DNA from 4 places in the Lysinibacillus sp. CNPSo 3705 genome. Region 1 is predicted to be linked to each of the others. Evidence: riboswitches for the same ligand, from Rfam matches in the RefSeq annotation. Region 1 holds a riboswitch; each other region holds the start of a gene.
What was found. Region 1 has a riboswitch for thiamine pyrophosphate ahead of PVA17_RS02720 (ABC transporter substrate-binding protein). Riboswitches for the same ligand answer to the same signal wherever they lie in the genome.

Region 1 (3,217 bases):
TGGATGAACTTCATATTTCACCCCTGATGCGTCGATAACCGCAATCGCTGCATCGACAAACGGGATCACATCTTCATATTTTTTAGTTTTCGGGATAATTTGTACACTTATTAATGAGTTTGCCATATTACTTTGTCTCCTTTTTCGGTAAAAAGTCGTTTGTAAATGCTTGTTTTGCGTTAAATTCGCCCTCTAAAACTTTATTGTCCGCCATCCATTTCGCGTAATTTTCCCAGACAGCTAGCTTTTGCTCGCCCCATTGTGCTGCGTCGCCTTGATACTTATCTGCTAGCCATTCCTGACTTTTATGCACAAGGTTTTTATCTAAATCAGGTACCGCTTCTAGTAAAATAACAGCTGCTTCAGTTGGATGATTGATTGCATATTCATAGCCTTTTGCTGCAGCAGCGACAAATGCTTTTACCGTCTCAGGATCATCCTTAATCATTTTTTCATTTGTAGCAAGTACAGGTGTGTAGTAATCTAACTGATCACTATAATCAGTTAAATATAGCATGTTTAGTTTTTCGCCACGCAGCTCTGCTTCAATACCTGTCCATGCATAATAAATCCACGCAAAATCAATATCTTTTTTCATCATTGTGAAGAAATCTATATCGCCTGCATTGACAATATCTAATTTATTAATATCTGCATTTTTTGTTTGCATTAGTGATTGCAGTACAGCCTTTTCAAGTGGTGCCCCCCAGCCACCGTATGTTTTACCTTCAAAATCCTTTGGTGACGTAATGCCTTTTGATGCAATGGATGCGAAGCCAGAAGTATTATGTTGAATAATCGCCGCGATCGATACTAAAGGTACATCTTGTACACGTGCCTGTGTAATCCCTTCCTGATAACTTACGCCAAACTGAGCCTTGCCAGACGCCACAAGCTGATCTGCTCCCGCTTCGCCGGGTAATATTATATCTACATCTAAACCCTGTTCCTTAAAGAAGCCAAGTTTTTCCGCTACATATAAACCGGTATGATTTGTGTTCGGTGTCCAATCTAGAACAACCGATACTTTTGTTAATCCTTTAGCATCCTTTTTAACCTCTTTTTCGCTACAGCCCACTAATGTGAAAAGTGCAGCCATTAGGACCAATAACCATTTTTTCATGCTTAATCCTCCAAGTAAGTAGTGTGAAATGTTCATGAATGAATGTTTTTACCAGAAGAAAGCGTTCACGGTCTGTGTATACAACAAAAATCTGAAAACAAAAAACGCCTAGGATTCCTCCCAGACGTTTTACTATCAATATCAAAAATTTTCTTTTTGAATAGATGTTCCCTACGCTGGTACGAGCCAAATCAGGTTCAAAGGGTCAGTGTCTATCGGACACAATCTCAGCTGGCAACACCAGCCCCCCTACATTCTTTCCATATGAACTTTTCGTGATTATTATACCCATATCTATCCGGAAATGACAAGGATCTATTTGCGTAAAAGCACTGCTCATATAATTTTAAAGCTCTATCTCTTCAATTCCGTCCTTTTCTTTGTAAAAATCACCTAAATGATGAAAAATAGCAAAAAAAAGATCTAGCATTCTAAACGACGCAATTAATTGAGCATCGACCAACCCTAATTTCAACCGACTTTATCATTATATAAAGCGCATCATACAATCCGAGCTCAATAGTTTCAATTAGGTAAAAAAAGCCCAGCTCTCACAAGGAACTGGGCTAGAAAACTAAAACTTATTTCTCTTCTTTTTTGATCGTGAAGACATGTGAAATGGCACCGTCAGTAGCAATGTCTACTTTAAAGGAACCGTTGGAGTGGCGATCTGCACGAGTTAATGCTTGTACATCAAGAATCTCTTGCACACCCTTTTCCGTCTCGATTGTTAGTTGTTCCTCATCTGTAACCTTTACTACAGCCACGATACGATGTGGGTTCGCTTTTAATTCTGTTAACACTTTTAAGCCGCGTTTTGCACGACTCGTCATCTCTACCTCAGCAACATTCATTTTTTTCACCGCACCGCGATGTGTCACAATTGCAACATATGCCGTGGCATTTGGCGGTAAAACATTGATGCCAACTAATGCTTCGCCGTCTTTCAGCGTAATCCCTTTCACACCGCCTGTTTTAACACCCGTTACTGGCAATTCCTCTATTGGGAAACGAATAGCATAGGCAGTATCTGTCGTTAACATTAATTCTGCTTCGTCTGTCACGATGTCTGCAAAAATCATTTCATCGCCAGACTTAACATTCATCGTTTTGATCGGCTTTGAATAACGTGTAACAGCATAATCAGCTAAAGGTGAGCGTTTAATTTGTCCATCTTTCGTAGCTGTTAAAATATACGTATTTGCTTGTTCGAATGTTTCAAAACCGTATACAGCAATAATAGATTCATCTTCCCCTGTCGGTACAATACTTGAAATATGCTGACCAAGATCTTTCCAGCGAATATCAGGTAGTTCATGGACAGGTTGATAAATATAATTGCCTCGATTTGTGAATAACAGTAGATGATGCTGTGTATTTAAATTTGCTTCATATAATAAATAATCGGAATCCTTCATCGCAAAATCCTGACCATTCGAAGCTGCATGTGAACGTGTAGATGTACGCTTAATATAGCCATCCTTTGTGACCGTCACTACAACCTCTTCACTTGGGACAAGGACATCTAACGTAATTTTGATTTCTTCAATTTCTTGTTCGATTTTTGAACGACGAGGCTCTGCAAAGCGTTTTTTAATGTCAAGTAGTTCCTGTTTAATAACACGTACAAGCTTTGCTTCACTATTAAGAATACCTTCAAGCTTAGCAATCAATTTATTTAATTCTTCCTGTTCAGCTCGTAATTCGGTAATATCTGTATTTGTTAAACGGTATAATTGCAGGCTAACGATTGCCTCTGATTGCACTTCGGTAAAGTCAAACTTCTCCTGTAAATTCGTTTTCGCATCTCGTTTATCATTAGAAGAACGAATGGTTGCAATGACTTCATCTAAAATGGACAGTGCCTTGATCAAGCCATCAACAATATGCGAACGATCTTTTGCCTTTTGCAAATCATAAATGGAGCGGTTCGTCACGACTTCCTTTTGATGGGCAATATAAGAATCCAGTAACAATGGTAATGTCATCATTGTCGGACGACGATTATGAATAGCAATCATATTAAAATTATAAGCTACTTGTAAATCGGTTGTTTTGAACAAATAGTTTAAAATTCCTTGTCCAGGAACATCT
Region 2 (3,217 bases), on a different contig from region 1:
TGGATTGCTTCAGTCGTATTTAAGTCATTCTCTTTTGCATAATTACGAATATCCTGTGAGATTCTCATACTACAAAACTTAGGTCCACACATTGAACAAAAGTGCGCAGTCTTTGCCCCTTCTGCAGGCAATGTTTCATCATGGTATTCAACTGCACGCTCTGGATCTAACGAAAGATTGAATTGATCGCGCCAGCGGAATTCAAATCGTGCCTTAGATAGCGCATCGTCACGCTGCTGTGCTCCCGGATGCCCTTTCGCTAAATCGGCAGCATGTGCAGCAATTTTATACGTAATAACCCCTACACGAACATCGTCACGATTTGGTAGGCCGAGATGCTCTTTTGGCGTCACATAACAGAGCATTGCCGTACCATACCACCCTATCATTGCAGCACCAATAGCCGATGTAATATGGTCGTAACCAGGGGCAATATCTGTTGTCAGCGGCCCTAAAGTATAGAAAGGAGCTTCCTTACAAACCTCTAACTGTTTATCCATATTTTCTTTAATAAGATGCATTGGTACATGCCCTGGTCCTTCTACCATCACCTGTACATCATGCTCCCAGGCAATTTGCGTTAATTCCCCTAGCGTTTCTAGCTCCGCAAATTGAGCCTCATCATTTGCATCTGCAATAGAACCAGGACGTAAACCATCACCTAAAGAGAAGGCAACATCATAGGTTTTCATAATTTCGCAGATTTCTTCAAAATGAGTATATAAGAAGCTCTCTTGATGGTGATATAAACACCACTGCGCCATAATCGAGCCTCCTCGAGACACTATGCCTGTTACACGATTAGCCGTTAATGGTACATAGCGTAGCAATACCCCTGCATGAATCGTGAAGTAATCAACACCTTGCTCAGCCTGTTCGATTAACGTGTCACGATACACCTCCCACGTTAAATCCTCTGCCACTCCATTTACTTTTTCTAGCGCTTGGTAAATCGGCACCGTTCCCACTGGCACCGCGGCGTTACGAATAATCCATTCACGTGTCGTATGGATATGCTTACCAGTAGATAAATCCATAATGTTATCAGCACCCCAGCGTGTAGCCCACGTCATTTTTTCTACCTCTTCTGCAATAGAGGATGACACCGCTGAATTTCCAATATTGGCGTTTATTTTTACGTGGAAGTTACGTCCAATAATCATCGGCTCTGCCTCAGGGTGATTAATATTAGATGGCAAAATAGCACGTCCCGCCGCGATCTCTGAGCGCACAAATTCTGGGTCCATATTTTCGCGTATCGCTACAAATTCCATTTCTGGAGTAATAATTCCCTTTCGTGCATAGTGAAGCTGCGTTACATTTTTACCTTTCTTCGCACGCAAAGGCTTTCTAGATAAATTCGGAAAAACATTTTCATTCATTCGTGGATCATCAGCTTTGCGGAATCCATTATCTTCTGGCTTGATAGTACGCCCTTCGTATTCTTCAACGTCACCTCGTTCTTTGATCCATGCACTACGTAAAGCTGGTAATCCTTTCGTAATATCCACCTTATACGCAGGATCCGTGTACGGGCCGCTCGTATCATAAACACGTACTGGTGCATTTTCCTCCTCCCCAAAGCTTCCTGTCGTTGGACTTAGAGCAATTTCACGCATTGGCACTAAAATATCTGGTCGAGAACCTTCTACGTAAACTTTTTTACTTCCTTCAAAACTAGACATAATTGTAATATTCTTGTCGCTAACTGTTGTCATAACTACTTCGCTCCCTTTTATATTTTTACAAGGACCGAATCTAGCTCACCCCAATAAAGACAAAAGCCGAATCCAAAAAATTTTGGATCCGGCTAAGAATGTAAAGGTATAGTTATTGCAAATACATTGAGTGCAATAATGGTTAACTTTCCCACGCTGGTATGAGCCAGATCAGGTCCAAAGGGTCAAGAAACCTCTATGCGTTTCCCTCTCAGCCTGACTCATCAGACTCCCCTAGTTAATGCTATTAAGTTTGATGCTAGTGTAGCAGATATTGTTAAGAGATGGAAGCTTCATTTGTTTTTTTTGCTTATCATCATAACGTGTGGTTGATTTCCGTTCCGGCTGGACGCTTTTTTGCTGCCGCTTCGCTTTCGCACAGAGCAAAGCTTCCTGGGGGCGTCCGATGAGCCGCTTCGCTTCGCTGCAGGGTCTCATCTGTGACGCTAATCCCCAAGGAGTCGCCCAGCCTCCACTCCAATCAACTTATATCTTGTTTTAACAAATATAAATCACTAGCTTTTAATTCAGAAAAAAAGCTCCTAACTCCTGAAAAGCTTTCCACCCTATCTTTTTATATGGCACCCAACTGTTAGGTAAACAACAGTTCCGCTACATAAATCACGATTGTCACTGTAATACAGCTCACAATCGTTGAAAATAAAACTGTTTGTGCAGCAGTTGCCGATTCTACGTCATATTCTAATGCAAGACTAGAACTATTTCGCGATGTCGGGAACGAACTAGCTATAAAAAGTGACTGTGCCACGACACCATCAAGACCAAGCGCAAAAATAATTAGCAATGCCACGGCTGGCCCTATGACTAGTCGTGTAAAACAGCTAATGAATACTATTTTATTGAACATGGATTTGATTTCAAGTTGCGATAGTTGAGCCCCTAAAGTTATTAATGCTACAGCGATAAAGCTATCCGCCACATGGTCTATCGGAATTCTTACAAACTGCGGAATAGTAATAGTAAAATAGTTCATTGCAACACCAATAATAAGTGCATGAATAATGGGCATTTTGAGGAAGTCTTTCACAATAGACATGCCCGATTTTGTTGAAGAAATTAAATTGTACAAGCCGTAAGTATAGGTCGTCATATTTTGAAATATAACGAGAATGACCTGAATCGCCACGCCAATCGGCTGAGTCACAAAAATCATTTGTGCAACTGGAATTCCATAGTTTCCCGAATTAATGAGGACAACACTATTTTTAAACACCGCAGCCTCTGTTTTTACTAAGCCTAGTCCCTTTGCAAGAAAATGACTAAGCACCATTTGGCTTCCGATAAAGAGTAGAATAAATAACGCAACTTCCCCAAGCACAGACAGCTCTATACTCGTTTCATATATATTCACAAAAACTGCTGCTGGCATGAAGCAATATGTAATAAGTTGAGATAACGCCTTTAAATTAAAGCGAAATTTCTTTTGTAAAACTGCACCAAGTACTAGAAGCACTAAAATTGGAGCCACAATTTTAAAA
Region 3 (3,217 bases), on a different contig from region 1:
TAGATCGTCACGTTTCATGAATGATCACCTCGCAGGAATTCTTCAAGTTTTGATAAGCAAAATGATTTGTAGGACCATGTCCATTACCAATAGATAAATCATGAGTTATTGCTAATTGAATAAATTTTTTAGCCTCCTCAATCGCATTTTCTAAAGATAGTCCACGACCAAGAAAAGCAGTTAATGCAGCGGAAAACGTACAGCCTGTACCATGCGTGTTTTTCGTTGCAATACGAGTGGACTGCATGGAAAATGACCGACCATCTTGGAAAAATACATAATCAGTAGCATAACGTTTATCCTCTAAATGACCGCCTTTAATAATGACGCATTGAATGCCTATTTGTAATAAGACGTTAGCTGCTTCTTTAATATCTGTTAAAGAAGTGATTTTCCTTCCAGAAAGGGTTTCCGCCTCTGGAATGTTCGGTGTGACCACTGTTGCTATAGGTAGCAAATAACTGCGTAATGCCTCAATTGCTTCTTGCTGTAATAAGCTTTCGCCACCTTTTGCAATCATGACAGGATCTACTATAAGCGGACTATTTATTGCAGTTAAAATCCGTGCAATTGATTGAATAATTTCCGAGGAAAACAGCATTCCGGTTTTAATAGCACTTATTGGAAAATCCTCGATAAGCGCTTGAAGTTGTTTTTCGACAAAACTAACTTCAATTGGTAAGACATCCGATACCCCGAGTGTATTCTGGGCGGTTAAAGCTGTAATAACAGACGTTCCAAATACCTTTAATTCCTGGAATGTTTTTAAATCAGCCTGTATCCCTGCGCCGCCACCACTATCAGAACCAGCAATTGTCGTGACAATATGCATCATTGTTCACCACCCTTGGAGAGGCGGTGTAGTTCGTTCAATACTGCAATTTGAAAATCGCCAATAGCTGGGGAGGAAGAAGCAGCTTGCTCTGCCACTTTTTTATAAAGCGATAATGTTTCTATTAATTGGTCAAATGGCTTATGTCCTACAAGATAGGAAGCACAACAAATGGCACTCAATAAGCAACCTGTTCCAGTGACTTCTGTCATTTGTGAATTTCCACCTGTAATCCATTGCTGATGTTCGCCATCAGTAATAAAATCCTTTTCACCGGTCACAATTACAATACAATTGTAAAGCTGAGCTACTTTTTGTGCCTCAACTTCTAAAGAAATTGAACCACTACCACTATCTACGCCTTTTTGTTGCCATTCTATATTGGCTATTGCTGCAAGCTCTCCGACATTACAACGAATAGCAGCAAAATTTATTTCCTTGAGTAATTGTTGTACCGTTTGCTTCCGGTAAGTTGTTGCACCTGCAGCAACAGGATCTAAAACAACGGGAATGCCAAGAGCATTTGCTTTTTTTCCTGCAAGTAACATTGATTCTTTCATTCGCTCATTAAGGGTACCGATATTTATTAATAAGCCTGAGGCAATTGCGACCATTTCTTCAACTTCACGACTGTCATCTGCCATAACTGGTGAAGCGCCTATAGCTAATAAGCCATTTGCTTGGAAATTAGCTACAACATAATTAGTAATGCAATGAATTAATGGATTTTGTTTACGGATAGTATGAAATAACATTTTTAGTCCTCCTTGTTGGATGGACGTAAGCGTGCAAAAAAGGCTCTTTTTCGTGTAGAAAAAAACACGCAAAAGAGCCTTTCATCAGTAAATAGATGTGAATTGCTCCCTACGTCAGTATTAACTAACAGGTTCAAAGGGTCAGGTTTTACCTTCTCAACTCTAATTGAGTCCCCCTGCAATCATGCTTTTAGTTGACCAAAATGTACCATATTATTCATTCGTGTTCAATAGGTCTTTTTTCTTCGCGAAAACAGCACTAATGCTATGTCAAAAATTGATAGTACTAATACGTGACTGATGCCATATAGCAGAGCATGATAGATGTCACGACTTTAATGAATTGGAGTGAATTCCATTGAAAATGATAAAAATTGAGTTTTATAATGAGCGTACAAAAGGGGGCATTTGCCATGAAAAGAGAAGATTTAATCGCACCAGAATGGTATAACATTTCAGATGAAATTGAAAAATATGCACAGGATTCTACTAAAAATGCATTATTAGTTTATAACGAAGATGAGGAAATTCAATACTTAACATATCGAGCTTTACTTGAAAAGGCAAATCAGGCAGCACATGTATTTACAACTCAAGGTTTAAAAAAAGGTGATGTTATGTTGGTTATGGTGCCAAGATCAGTTGAAGCGTATATCGTTTATATTGCTGCCTTAAAGGCAGGCTTAACGATTATACCTAGCTCAGAAATGCTAAGAACGAAGGATATTGAATATCGAATCAATCATGCCAATGCAAAAGGCGTTGTTGCATTTGAACCTTATATTGAACAATTTGATAATGTTGGAAATTTACAAGAAATACAGCAGTTTGTTATTGGTCAAGCACAGGAACCTTGGCAGCCATTGCTTGAAAAGATGCAAAATCAACCGACGACTTACATAAGTTCTACACCGACTAAGAGTACAGACATTGCATTTTTAGCTTATACGAGTGGTACAACAGGCAATCCAAAGGCAGCGGTTCATACACATAGCTGGGGTTATGCGCATTTGCGAACTACTGCACCAAATTGGTTAGGTGTACAAGAAGGTGACATTGTTTGGGCTACCGCAGCACCAGGTTGGCAAAAATGGATATGGAGTCCGTTCCTTGCTACTTTAGGAAGTGGAGCGACAGCATTTGTTTACAAAGGTCACTTCGATGCGGCAACCTACCTTTCATTGCTTGAGAAATTCAATATTAATATTCTGTGTTGCACACCGACCGAATACAGATTTATGGCAGGACTTGAAAATTTGCAAGACTTCAATTTAAGTACGATACGTCAGGCTGTGTCAGCCGGTGAACCTTTAAATAGTGAAGTGATAAAAGTATTTTCCGACGTCTTTAATGTACAAGTACGTGATGGTTATGGACAAACAGAGAATACATTACTTGTTGGAACAATGGTAGGGATGGAGGCTAGAATGGGCTCAATGGGCAGACCTACTCCAGGTAATACGGTTGAAATTATTAATGATTTTGGAAATCCTACTGTAATTGGAGAAGTAGGAGATATTGCTGTGCATTGTGAATCACCCGCGTTATTTAAGAAATATTTAAACGATCCAGAACGTACAAATTTACAATTCAGGGGCGAATGGTATATTACAGGAGATCGTGCATATAA
Region 4 (3,217 bases), on a different contig from region 1:
ACACAATTTCCTCTGACAACTTCAAATTTTCTCCATTTAGTATCACTTCCAAGATTTGTCCTCCTAACTAACTGATATTTGAGATCGATCAATGCGAAACGCAGAAAGAAACTGTTCATCTTCCACTTGACCTGTAAGCAACTGGGCTGTGAGTTTGCCAGTAAGTGGGCTTAATAGAATTCCGTTTCGATAGTGTCCGGCAGCTACAAATAGCCCCTTAATAGTAGGATGCTCGCCAATATAGGGAATCCCATCAGCTGTCTGCGGCCTAATTCCTGCCCACACCCGTTCCCACGGGGCATCTTTCAGCTGGGGAATCAGCTTTACGGCTTGTTCAATCAAGGTAGCAATTCCTCCAGCTGTTACTTGTTTATTAAACGTATTTTCCACGACTGTGGCCCCAATGTAAATTTCGCCATTTCGCTTAGGAACAAAATAACAGCGTTTATCTGAAAAAATTGACCTGTGAACGATCGGCTTATTCGGCTTTACAGAAAAACATTCTCCTTTCACAGGATAAACGGTCAAGTTGATTCCCGTATTTTTCATTAAATCGGCAGCCCAGGCGCCGGTAGCGACAACGACCTGTTCACAATAGAAGGCTCCCGCTGGTGTGTTTACTCCTTTGACAACGCCGTTTTCATAAATAAAAGAAAGGACCTCTGTATTTTCGCGGATTTCTGTACCAAAATGCTCTGCAGCTTTTGCGAAGGCAAGTGATAATTTTGCAGGCTGCACATGGCCGTCATTTGGAAGGAACATCGCACCGGCAACAGTTGGTGCTAATGCAGGTTCCATTTCTCTTACTAGTGTTGCATCGAGCCATTGGATGCCGGAATCCCAGTTCTGCTGGAACAATACCTGACTTTTTAACGCTGTAGCTAATTCTTCCGTTTCTGCAATTTTTAACATGCCTTTATTCACAAATTCGATATCGATCCCCGTATATGTCAGTAATTCATTAGTGATGGAGGGGAACATCGCCTGGCTTTTTAATGCCAATTGGAAAAATGGACCGTCGTGTTCCATTTCCGCCTGTGCTGCCAGCATACCTGCTGCTGCACTGGAGGCTTCGTTGGCCAAAGTTCCTTTTTCAAGAATGACGACTTTTTTTCCTAGTTTAGAAAGTTGATAGGCAATGGAAGAGCCATTAATTCCTCCACCGATAATGGCAACATCAAATGTATTTTTCACTCATCACATCTCCATTTTAACTTCTTTTTGATAGACTTTTATTGCAGATAGAGGATCATCGGAGTTTAAAACGCCTGACATCACAGCAATACCGTCGGCCCCGCTGTTTATTACCTGTTTAGTATTTTCAGGAGCAATACCGCCGATTGCAATAACAGGAATATCTAGTGAACCAGTAAGTTTTTTTAATTCCTCTAAACCCCTTGGTTTCAATCCTGGCTTTGATTGGGTAGAAAAAATATGACCATATATCACATAGTCGGCTCCCAAGCGTTGAACCTTTTTTCCTTCTTCGACCGAGTGAATGGAACAGCCAACCGTCAATTGAGGAAAGTTGGCTTTAATCATAGATGCATTTAAACTATGATAGGCTAGTTGGACTCCTTCCGCACCTGTAATAACGGCAACATCCACCCGGTCATTAATGATTATTTTGGATAACGGAACGCCAACTCGGGAAAGCAGGTTGACAGCTTCATATAATTCTTTTGCCGTCATTTGTTTTTCACGCAAATGGATAGCGTCGGCATATGGATGGATGTCTGCTAAAATTTCACTTAGTTGTTCCATTGGCATTTTTCCATTAGAAATGAGATGAATCGCTTTTGATAATAGAGTAATGGGGGTCACCTCTTTAAGACTTACCCGCCTTCCAAATGTAGGATGCAAAAAAGCCACTTTCTTTTTGGTAAAGAAAGTGGCTGGAGATGAAAAGGACAGATTTCCGTATACCACTTCCCTACGCTGGTATTAACCAGGTCAGGTTCATAGAGTCCCGAAGTCACACTTCAATCTCAGCCTTTACAAAGGCACCCCTAGCGGATAAGTTATTTATTTTATTTAATTTATTTCCAATATTAGCACTATTCATGAAGATGTCAATCATTATGAATAGATTACTAGGGGTTCCATTTATTTGGCTGGGGGAAAAATGAATTTACAGAACGGGAGAATCAAGATGAGACGTCAATTCAGCAATTACTAAATTGCTATGAAGGTGATTTTTTAGCGGAGTAAGAATATTCATGGGCTATTCAAATAAGACTCCGCTTAAAGCAAAGAGTATTGTGCGCTTGAAGAGTATGTTGTAAGTATAAACTTTGTTAATTCGCTTTTGAAATATAATTGCTTACAAAAGTTGCTAGAGCTAGATGAATTCAATGAACAGTATATGTTTCTACTGTTAGAATTTTTAATTGAGCAAAATAAAAAACAGGATTGTTTAAAATGCTTTGAAACTATACAGGCAAAATTAGCTGAAGGTTTATCTGTTCCCAAAGATATAACGAATACTTGGTAACTATATAGATTTCTAGCAGTCTCAAATATTAATATTTAAAGATAAGGCTTAAATGATATCGGATAATCTTTAGTTTTCTTATACATTTCGATTATACAAGCTGCTAATTGTTGAATACCAAGTTCTATTTTCTTTTCTTCTACTTGTGAAATACTTAGTCGGATTGCTTTCTTAAATGCTGACTCATCACATTCTTATATAGTAGAATGTGAATTTTTTAAGACATTATCCATGTTATAAAAGGTTGAAACTATACACTAGTGTCGGTATAATCTAAAATATAAACGACAACGATGTATAGTTTTTTATGTGCGTTTTGTCACTCATTAAGGAGGTGGCTTATGGCTCCAAAAGTTAGTGAAGAATATAAAAAAGAACGAGAGAAAGAACTGATAGAAGCGGCTAAGAAGGTGTTTATCGAGAAAGGTTTTGTTCGCACAACTATGCAAGATATTATGGACGAAGCTGGAATATCCAGAGGTGCATTGTATAGCTATTTCGATAATATTAATCATGTCTTTATCGAAGTTTTAAAATATGATGACCAGAAAGACATTCAATATTTTGTGCCATCTGATGAAGGCCTACTTTGGCCACAAATAAAAAACTGGATTGAAGAACAGCAAATTTATATTGAGGCAATTGACCAAACATTGCTCTTTGCAAAGGCGGAATTCTTTTTATCATATAAATACGTAAATAATAAAGATAATTTCCCTTACA

Region 2: it holds a riboswitch for thiamine pyrophosphate, as region 1 does, so the genes downstream of both, thiC (phosphomethylpyrimidine synthase ThiC) here and PVA17_RS02720 (ABC transporter substrate-binding protein) in region 1, are expected to answer to the same signal.
Region 3: it holds a riboswitch for thiamine pyrophosphate, as region 1 does, so the genes downstream of both, thiM (hydroxyethylthiazole kinase) here and PVA17_RS02720 (ABC transporter substrate-binding protein) in region 1, are expected to answer to the same signal.
Region 4: it holds a riboswitch for thiamine pyrophosphate, as region 1 does, so the genes downstream of both, tenI (thiazole tautomerase TenI) here and PVA17_RS02720 (ABC transporter substrate-binding protein) in region 1, are expected to answer to the same signal.

The regions. Positions count from the first base shown of each region.
Region 1 is NZ_JAQZSD010000004.1:83,401-86,617, reverse strand. Features, by position in the region: gene PVA17_RS02725 (thiamine-binding protein) at 1-126, opposite strand, end outside; gene PVA17_RS02720 (ABC transporter substrate-binding protein) at 128-1,123, opposite strand; TPP riboswitch at 1,275-1,384, opposite strand; gene parC (DNA topoisomerase IV subunit A) at 1,705-3,217, opposite strand, start outside.
Region 2 is NZ_JAQZSD010000021.1:43,057-46,273, reverse strand. Features, by position in the region: gene thiC (phosphomethylpyrimidine synthase ThiC) at 1-1,718, opposite strand, end outside; TPP riboswitch at 1,850-1,964, opposite strand; gene PVA17_RS11240 (AEC family transporter) at 2,311-3,217, opposite strand, start outside.
Region 3 is NZ_JAQZSD010000045.1:22,801-26,017, reverse strand. Features, by position in the region: gene thiE (thiamine phosphate synthase) at 1-18, opposite strand, end outside; gene thiD (bifunctional hydroxymethylpyrimidine kinase/phosphomethylpyrimidine kinase) at 8-832, opposite strand; gene thiM (hydroxyethylthiazole kinase) at 832-1,587, opposite strand; TPP riboswitch at 1,677-1,775, opposite strand; gene mbcS (acyl-CoA synthetase MbcS) at 2,001-3,217, shown strand, end outside.
Region 4 is NZ_JAQZSD010000014.1:56,179-59,395, forward strand. Features, by position in the region: gene thiS (sulfur carrier protein ThiS) at 1-46, opposite strand, end outside; gene thiO (glycine oxidase ThiO) at 64-1,194, opposite strand; gene tenI (thiazole tautomerase TenI) at 1,198-1,824, opposite strand; TPP riboswitch at 1,914-2,021, opposite strand; gene PVA17_RS08385 (TetR/AcrR family transcriptional regulator) at 2,836-3,217, shown strand, end outside.